DNA from 4 places in the Rossellomorea sp. NRS-1567 genome. Region 1 is predicted to be linked to each of the others. Evidence: riboswitches for the same ligand, from Rfam matches in the RefSeq annotation. Region 1 holds a riboswitch; each other region holds the start of a gene.

Region 1 (2,200 bases):
CTGGTAAAATCGCTGTCAATGAATCAGGCAGCATTCTCAAGCACCTCCAAGCTTTGCGTCTTCAACGTGATATACCGGATCGCGGCTTCGACTTCGTCATGGGAGCCGATCAGTTCCATGATAAAAATCCCCAGTGGCACTTCCTGAATATATTCAATCTTGCCGTGAAGAATATTGCCTTGCACTTTGTATTTCTGGAACACTTCTGAAACGACGCTTTCCTCTGCGATTGATCCTTTGAATTGGATTTTGATCAGCTTTCCTTTTCTTGATTCCACGAGGTGCGGCGGGAGTTCAAATTGAAGGATCGTTTCAATGAATTGCTTCGTTAAAGGCTGCTTCGGTTCAGCAAACAGGTCGTATACTGGACCTTCCTCCACGATTTTCCCGTCTTGCATCACGGCCATCCGGTCGCAGATTTCTTTCACCACTTCCATCTCGTGGGTGATGAGAACGATCGTCAAACCCAGTTCTTTGTTAATTTTTTTCAATAGCTTCAAAATCGATTTCGTCGTATTCGGATCGAGTGCCGATGTCGCTTCATCGCAAAGTAAAACCGATGGATTATTCGCAAGGGCCCTTGCAATCCCGACTCTCTGCTTTTGTCCTCCGCTGAGTTGAGCAGGATAGGCATCGGTTTTATCTGAAAGACCGACCATCTCAAGGAGCTCGACGACCCTGGTCTTGATCTTCGCTTTTGGTACTCTGGCCGCTTTCAAGGCAAAAGCCAGATTGTCAAAAACCGTTTTCGATTTAATCAGGTGAAAATGTTGAAAAATCATGCTCGTTTTTTGACGGGCGAGTCTTAATTGTTTGGACGTGAGCTTCGTGAAATCCTGTCCATCAATGATGATTTCTCCTGATGTCGGGGTTTCTAATAGATTCAGGCAGCGAATGAGTGAACTCTTCCCCGCTCCACTGTATCCGACGATTCCAAAGATCGCCCCCTTTTCGATCTTTACGGAAACATTATCGACACCGACCACCGTTTGCTTTTTTGTACTGTAGGTTTTAACTAGATTTCGAATCTCAATCAATGTGCACACCCCTTTTTTTGTCCAATAAAAAATGCCTCTTTCAACTGAAAGAAGCATCGCCTGTTTATCTCGACTTATCTCTCAGAATGAAATCATTCTGCAGGAATTGGCACCGTTCCAATACTGGAGGTTGCCGGACGTCATAGGGCCTGATCCCTCGGTCACTCTGGATAATTGAAAGTATGTAATTTTCTAAATTTTTATCTTATAGAGGATAATACTGGGTCTGTGAATGGAAGTCAATAGGGAATTTTTCAGTTATTTTTATGTAAGCGTTATCTTTGTTGTTGCACTAGGGAAGGGATTTTTTGTGTAGGGGGACTTTGGTTTGATAGGGGCGTGGTGATTATCCATTTTTTTACAGTTTATAATATATTCCTAAAGTTGATAATAAAAGGTGGAAAGTCGATAATATATCTCTAAAGTTGATAATAAATAGACAAAGTCGATAATAAACCTTCTCTCATCCTATCAATCCATGTATTTCACATCGATTTCAGTTAATATCCTGCCTTAACACCATCTCAAAACCATACATACTATCCAAAAACTTTCCTTTCCACCTCAAAATGGAACTAATCTCCATTACCAATAGAAAAAGGCACTACCTTCCATAGCAGCACCCCGATCACTTGTCATAACAACTCACAACAAACATTCTAATTTCTCAAACAACCAAACGAAAACTAGAAAGTCCACTCCTTAATCCCCGTCAACACATCCAACTCCCTCAACCTCTGCTCACAATAAGACGAATTCCCTTTCAAGTATGTATCAACATAAGCCGGATGACACATAATCTCAAGCGTCTCACCTTCATCCCTGCTGTTCAATATCCTCTTCAATCCTTCAACCGACACTCCGTCACCATAAAAGTCCATCGAGAAACGATCGGTTAACACATTCATTGCGTCAAACCCATCACAGGGTACATTCCGGACCGAAACCCCAAAACGCTCCGACAATCTCTTCACCACCGGGATCAAAGGTCGAAAGCTATGAACATGGTGATGACTGTCAATATGAGAAAGGGGCAAACCGAATGATAGGAATTTATCCATCTGAGCCTCCCACTCCATTTCAACCTCATCCACATTGATTTCTTTTTCTTCAAAAATCTTGCTGGTGTAACGGAAAAAGCCTCTCTCATCCAGTAGTGATGG
Region 2 (2,200 bases), on a different contig from region 1:
CTGGATCCTGTCTTGTTTTGCACCGAAAGGATTAATGAACCGGGCCCATGCATATAAATCAATGGTTGAAGAAAATTATTCCGCCGGCAGGGAGATGGATGCGGGCGTCAACGTGGGCTTATTCACTTATCCTATATTAATGGCGGCGGATATCCTTCTTTTCCAAACGGAACTGGTTCCTGTCGGAAAAGATCAAATTCAGCATGTTGAAATTGCAAGAGACATAGCAGAAAACTTTAATAAGCTATATGGAGAAACATTTATTCTTCCTGAATATGTCATACAGGAAGAAACATCCGTTCTACCGGGACTCGATGGACGGAAAATGAGTAAAAGCTATAACAACACCATTCCATTATTTGAAGAACCAAAAAAACTCCAAAAACTAATCAATAAAATCAAAACAGATTCTTCACCTCCTGAAGAGCCTAAGGATCCTGAAACATCCGTCTTATTCTCTCTTTATAAAGAATTTGCAACCTCCGATCAAGTTGAAGAAATGAGAAGGAGATTTCAAGAAGGAATAGGCTGGGGAGAAGCGAAAAAAGAGCTATTCCAAGTAATGAATTCATTTATCGAGAAACCAAGATCGAAATATGAAGAACTGATGGCCTCCCCCCATATGCTGGATGTCATCTTACAAAATGGAGCAAAAAAAGCACGGGAAAAAACAATCCCATTCATGAAAGAGATTAAAAGTAAAATAGGGATTTATCATTGAAATAAAAAATGTTGATGAAGCGTAAAATGAATATTTTTTATTCAGATAATTCATAATTCTCATTGACATTTCTTCTTCTTTATTATAAGTTATGGGAAAGTTATTTTTCACAAAATCAAATAGTTTCTTATCAAGAGAGGTAGAGGGACTGGCCCGAAGACACCTCAGCAACCAGCCGCGAGTTTTGGTATGGTGCTAATTCCAGCAAGTTGATGTCAACTTGGACGATAAGAGGGAGAACGAACGTACAAAACCTTCTTATTTTCATTAAGAAGGTTTTTTTGTTTTTTCCCTTTTCGTATTCAAGATAGAAAAGGAGAGAAGAATGTTGAAAAAGCATATTGATACAATACTTGTCCAGGCGGGAAATCGGAAAGATCCTTCAACAGGTGCTGTGAGCTTGCCCATTCATTTATCGACTGCCTATGAACATAAGGGGATTGGCCAATCGACAGGCTATGATTACACAAGGACTGGAAATCCAACCCGCACCACCTTGGAAGACACCCTCACTCAATTGGAGGAAGGTCACAGAGGGTTTGCCTTCAGCTCGGGGATGGCAGCGATTCAGGCAATCCTTAGCTTATTTTCCAGCGGGGATGAATTGATTGTTTCGAAAGACCTATACGGCGGGAGCTACCGTTTATTCGTGCAGTATGAAGCACAATATAGTATCAAATTTCATTTCGTCGATACAAGTGATGTTGGCTCCATAGAAGAACAAATTTCTAACAGAACAAAGGCCATTTTTGTTGAAACCCCAACCAATCCATTGATGAATGAAGCAGATATTTCTGAGATTGCCGGCATTGCTAAGGCCAACGGGTTGCTCTTAATTGTCGATAATACCTTCTATACACCTGTTCTACAAAAGCCGCTCGCTGAAGGCGCAGACATTGTCATTCACAGCGCCACGAAATACTTAGGGGGCCATAATGATGTATTGGCCGGTGTTGTGGTCGTAAACACAGAAGAGTTGTCGGGGAAAATCTACACCATTCAAAATTCAATCGGAGCGGTTCTCGCCCCTTTTGATTGTTGGCTCTTATTAAGAGGGATGAAAACCCTTAGTCTCAGAATGGCTCAGCACGAAAAAAACGCAAGAAAATTAGCGGAGTATCTTGATGCCCATGAATGTGTAACAGACGTTTTATATCCGGGAAAAGGCGGCATGCTTTCCTTTCGTATCGCAAAGGAAGAATGGGTTGCTCCATTTCTCCAACACTTAAAAGTTATTACGTTTGCTGAAAGTTTGGGAGGGGTGGAAAGTTTTATCACCTATCCCGCTACCCAAACACATGCAGACATTCCTGAAGAAGAACGGAAAAGGCTTGGTATCTGCAACAGACTCCTGCGGTTTTCTGTAGGAATTGAATTTATTGATGACCTGATTGAAGACCTAGAGAATGTTTTTCAACAATTGGAAAAAGAGGTGCTTACGTATGAGTAAAAAACCATTTTCACTTCAGACGTCACTCA
Region 3 (2,200 bases), on a different contig from region 1:
TTTGCCGAAGCCATCGGTGATCCACATCCGATTTATGTGGATGAAGAAGCAGGAAAGAGGTCTAGATACAGGGGGAATATTGCTCCCCCCACTTTTCCCAGAGTGCTTGACTATGGAACGATTGAGGGTTTTCATTTACCGAACATCGGGTTAATTCATGGAGAACAATCTTTTCATTATGAAAGACCACTAAAGGTTGGGGAATGTATTCAGTGTTATACAGAGATAAAAGATTACTATGAGCGGAAAGGGTCGGGTGGAACACTTGGCTTTCTTGTAATAGAAGATATCGGTGAAGACTCAGGAGGGAATAGGATCTTCACCTCCGAAGCGATTGTCATTATCACTGAAGCGGTTAGAGAGAGGTTAGGAAAATGACTAAACTATCATCCCTTAAAATAGGTGAAACGCTTCCCCTTGTTGAATTAGCTCCAGTCTCGAGAATCGATTTAATTAAATATGCAGGAGCTTCTGGAGATTATAACCCTATTCATACGATTGATGAGGAGGCACATAAATTGGGTCTTCCAGGTGTCATTGCTCATGGCATGTGGACAATGGGAAATGTCTCCAAGTTTTTTAGTGATCATTATGAAGAAGGATTTATCAAAGAGTACACGATCCGCTTTAAAGGGATGGTTTTCCTGAATGATGTCATTAAATTGATTGCAGAAGTATCAGAAAAACAGGATGATCTCTTACATTTTAAAGTCTTTGCCGTCAATCAGAACCAGAAGAAAGTAATCGAAGGTAAATTGAAGTTTCAATTATTTTGATCACTCTGGTGAAAATAGTGTCCTATAGCGTTCATAAAACGAATAGAAATAAAGAGAATGAAGGTTCTGAAAGAAAAATAAGTCAAAAGACATAAAACCGATCGAAAAACTCGGGTTGACTTCCCGGTGGAATATGATATTATTTAGAATATTAAAATTAATAACTCTTATCCAGAGTGGTGGAGGGATCTGGCCCCGCGAAGCCCAGCAACCTACGTAATGTAAGGTGCTAATTCCAGCAAAATGTGAAGTCATTTTGGAAGATAAGGTATCCTTACCTGAACAACTTTCCAAAATGGAGAGTTGTTTTTTTCATTCATGATTTTTCTGGATAAGATGAAAATTGGGGGAATCATGTGACTAAAGAAAAAAATCAAGAAGCAGAGTATGATGTAGTAGTCGAGAAGATCACATCGATGTTGAAGACGATGAGTTTTGGATCGATTACCATTGTGGTTCAGGACGGTAAAGTCATTCAATTGGAGAAAAACGAGAAAGTGCGAATTAAATAAGCTGACTAGACAAACTAGAGGCGCATAACACTGATAAAGGAAATCCCTATATCTTGTTATTCGCCTCTTTTTGTTTGGATGAGCGGGAAAGGGGTGTATCATGTTAACCTATCAAACTTGGAATAATCCATCCATCCAATTTGAAATTGATCCGGTCTATAAAGGAGCGGTAAACGTACTTGAGTGGACGTATGATCATTATGGTGAAAATGTCGTATATGCATGCAGTTTTGGCATAGAAGGGATCGTATTAATCGATCTCCTAACCAAAGTACAACCGAAAGCAACCATAGTATTTCTTGATACAGGTGTTCATTTCAAGGAAACCTACGAAACGATTGAAAAGGTGAAGGAGAAGTATCCTGGTATCACCATTCATATGAAAAAGCCTGAATTAACGCTCCAAGAGCAAGCAGAAACATATGGAGATAAGTTGTGGGAGCGAAACCCGAACCAATGCTGTCAAATTCGAAAGCTTGACCCTTTAAAAGATTCCTTATCCAAAGGGGATGCGTGGATTTCAGGATTAAGAAGAGAACAATCACCTACAAGAAGTCAGGTTGAATTCATCAATAAGGATGACAAGTTCCAATCAGTTAAGATTTGTCCTTTGATTCACTGGACCTGGAAGGAGATTTGGAGGTATGTCCATAAGCATAACCTTTCCTATAATCCACTTCATGATCAGGGGTATCCAAGTATCGGATGCTTCCATTGTACAACGCAAGCTTTAGACATCAATGATCTCCGCTCCGGAAGATGGCAAGGAAAAGGGAAGACCGAATGCGGTCTCCATTAAAAGGGGTGACATTCTTTGATTGAAATAATCGCCCTGATCATAAGTATGTTTTTCGCTATGAACATCGGTGCCAGTGGAGCGGCAGCATCGATGGGGGTTGCGTATGGTGCAGG
Region 4 (2,200 bases), on a different contig from region 1:
GGGCCATAATCGGCAACCTGATCTCAGGGTCCTCCCTCAATTCCTGGAGAACATCCAGGCCGTAAGTAAACACATTGAATAAAAGGGCTTGGGCTCCAAGCTCACGTGCTTTTCTTGCTTTATCACGTAATTCTGAAGTCCTTCCTGTCAGGTTTACAGCATACAGTGTTTTCTTGCCTGTCTCTTCATACAGCTCGTGTAACACTTTTTTCCCTATACTGATCCTCTCAGTGAAAGGTGTCAGTGAATTATCAAAGAGAATCTCATCGTCTTTTACTAGGTCAACTCCCCCAAGAGCCTGGGCCCTTAATTGAGTTTCAAGGTAGGTAAGATCCCTGCCGATTACGCCTTTAAAGATGCTCATTAACAGGGGTCTATCTTGTACTCCCGTCAGCTCCCTTATTCCCTCTATTCCAAACCGTGGTCCAGGATAGGCTTTTTTCAATTCACTGGAAAACTCTATATCTACTAATTTCACTTCACCATCCAGGGAAAGCTTGCCGAATACCGTAGTAAGGATGGCCGGAATATCATTGGAATAATTATGACCGGGATAGCCAATCTGCACTTCACCCCGGGAGCCACCTTCCTCTTCCCACTCCTTTACGGAAACGACTCTCCCCTTGTACTTCCGCAATTGATCCTGTTCCAGGAGAGGTAAGTCCGTCCATGAACCGACCGTCAATCCCAGGGCGATCCCTTCTGCCTTTTTCTCGAATGAACCACTCTTTCCCTTCAGTTCATATGTAGCTATCACTTCACTCATTGTTGTCCTGCCTCCTTTTAATAATGCTATTTTAGCCGCAAGTTGACTTCATAAGCCTGTGCAAACCAAAAAACCTCTTCCAAATAAGAAGAGGTTTGCATTCGTCACTCTTTCTTATCTGTCAGCATTATTGCTGCAAGAATTAGCACCGTGCTTGAATAAGTCGGTTGCCGGGCTTCATTGGGCTTGTCCCTCCGCCTGCTCTTGATAAGAATTTCATTATTCATTATTTCAGTTGGATTATTGCACCAATTTCAACTTCTGTCAATCCCTTTTGTGGAATAATTCTAAATTTTCTATACGCGAAATCGCTTCTTTTATCCGCTCGTTTGTGGTTAATAGTCCTACTCGTACATACCCTTCTCCGAATTCTCCAAAGCCTACACCCGGGGCTACAGCGACTTTGATTTTTTCAAGTAAATAAGTAGAGAACTCTACAGAGCTGAATCCATCAGGTACTTTTAACCAGGCGAAGAAGGAACCTTGTGGAGCTTTTACATCCCACCCTATATCCTGAAGTCCGGAGATTAATAGTTTTCTCCTTTCTTCGTATGTTGAAACCAGTGCATCTACACATTCCTGGGAACTTAAAAGGGCAGTGGTAGCCGCTTCTTGAATAGCACCGAACAGACTCACATATAAGTGATCTTGCAGGAGGTTGATCGCTTCTATGACACTTTTATTCCCTACTGCAAACCCCACTCTCCAACCAGCCATATTATACGTTTTCGATAATGTATAAATCTCAATCCCCACATCCTTTGCTCCATCTGTTTCCAAGAAGCTTATGGGCTTATTTCCATCAAACCCAATAGCTCCATAGGCAAAATCATGTACAACACATATATCATGCTGATTGGCAAGAGTGACTGTTTCTTCAAAGAATGATTTTGTGGCGATTGCTCCAGTAGGGTTATTAGGGTAGTTCAGAAACATTAGCTTCGCATTTTCCAGCTCATTACGGGAGTGTTCACGATAATCAGGCAGGAATCCATTCTCCTCTCGTAGTGGCATTTTAATCATACGAGCTTCTGCCAATGCTACCCCTGATAAATAATCGGGATAACCGGGATCGGGCACCAATACCCCATCACCAGGATTCAATAAACATTGAGGGATTTCAACTAACCCGGCTTTTCCTCCGAACAGAACGGCTACCTCTGTTTCCGGGTCTAATTCCACACCGTATTCACGCAGGTAGAAAGCCGCAATCGCCTCTTTAAAGGACGATAAGCCGCGAAATGGAGGATACTTATGATTGGACGGGGAAGCTGCTGCTTCTGTCAGTTTCTCCACAATATGTGGAGGAGTCGGTTGATCCGGATTTCCCTGGCCCAAATTAATGACATCATGTCCCTCTTTGACCACAGCATTCACTGTTTTTGCGAGGGATGCGAAAAATTGTTCAGGTAATAAATCTAATCGTTTTGCCTT

Evidence for each region. A riboswitch is a leader RNA that binds a small molecule or an ion and turns the genes downstream of it on or off. The one in region 1 is predicted to bind S-adenosylmethionine.
Region 2: it holds a riboswitch for S-adenosylmethionine, as region 1 does, so the genes downstream of both, ACIFOD_RS10835 (methionine biosynthesis PLP-dependent protein) here and ACIFOD_RS08115 (methionine ABC transporter ATP-binding protein) in region 1, are expected to answer to the same signal.
Region 3: it holds a riboswitch for S-adenosylmethionine, as region 1 does, so the genes downstream of both, ACIFOD_RS20920 (YezD family protein) here and ACIFOD_RS08115 (methionine ABC transporter ATP-binding protein) in region 1, are expected to answer to the same signal.
Region 4: it holds a riboswitch for S-adenosylmethionine, as region 1 does, so the genes downstream of both, ACIFOD_RS02280 (2,3-diketo-5-methylthiopentyl-1-phosphate enolase) here and ACIFOD_RS08115 (methionine ABC transporter ATP-binding protein) in region 1, are expected to answer to the same signal.

Annotation. Positions count from the first base shown of each region.
Region 1 covers NZ_JBITPL010000014.1:32,022-34,221, reverse strand. The annotation lists gene ACIFOD_RS08120 (methionine ABC transporter permease) at 1-34, opposite strand, end outside; gene ACIFOD_RS08115 (methionine ABC transporter ATP-binding protein) at 24-1,037, opposite strand; SAM riboswitch class I at 1,109-1,214, opposite strand; gene chbG (chitin disaccharide deacetylase) at 1,724-2,200, opposite strand, start outside.
Region 2 covers NZ_JBITPL010000015.1:290,947-293,146, forward strand. The annotation lists gene ACIFOD_RS10830 (tryptophan--tRNA ligase) at 1-721, shown strand, start outside; SAM riboswitch class I at 846-955, shown strand; gene ACIFOD_RS10835 (methionine biosynthesis PLP-dependent protein) at 1,047-2,171, shown strand; gene metC (cystathionine beta-lyase) at 2,164-2,200, shown strand, end outside.
Region 3 covers NZ_JBITPL010000030.1:105,185-107,384, reverse strand. The annotation lists gene ACIFOD_RS20930 (MaoC family dehydratase N-terminal domain-containing protein) at 1-378, shown strand, start outside; gene ACIFOD_RS20925 (MaoC/PaaZ C-terminal domain-containing protein) at 375-776, shown strand; SAM riboswitch class I at 941-1,046, shown strand; gene ACIFOD_RS20920 (YezD family protein) at 1,133-1,288, shown strand; gene ACIFOD_RS20915 (phosphoadenylyl-sulfate reductase) at 1,389-2,087, shown strand; gene ACIFOD_RS20910 (inorganic phosphate transporter) at 2,106-2,200, shown strand, end outside.
Region 4 covers NZ_JBITPL010000002.1:119,820-122,019, forward strand. The annotation lists gene ACIFOD_RS02280 (2,3-diketo-5-methylthiopentyl-1-phosphate enolase) at 1-766, opposite strand, end outside; SAM riboswitch class I at 878-980, opposite strand; gene ACIFOD_RS02285 (pyridoxal phosphate-dependent aminotransferase) at 1,031-2,200, opposite strand, start outside.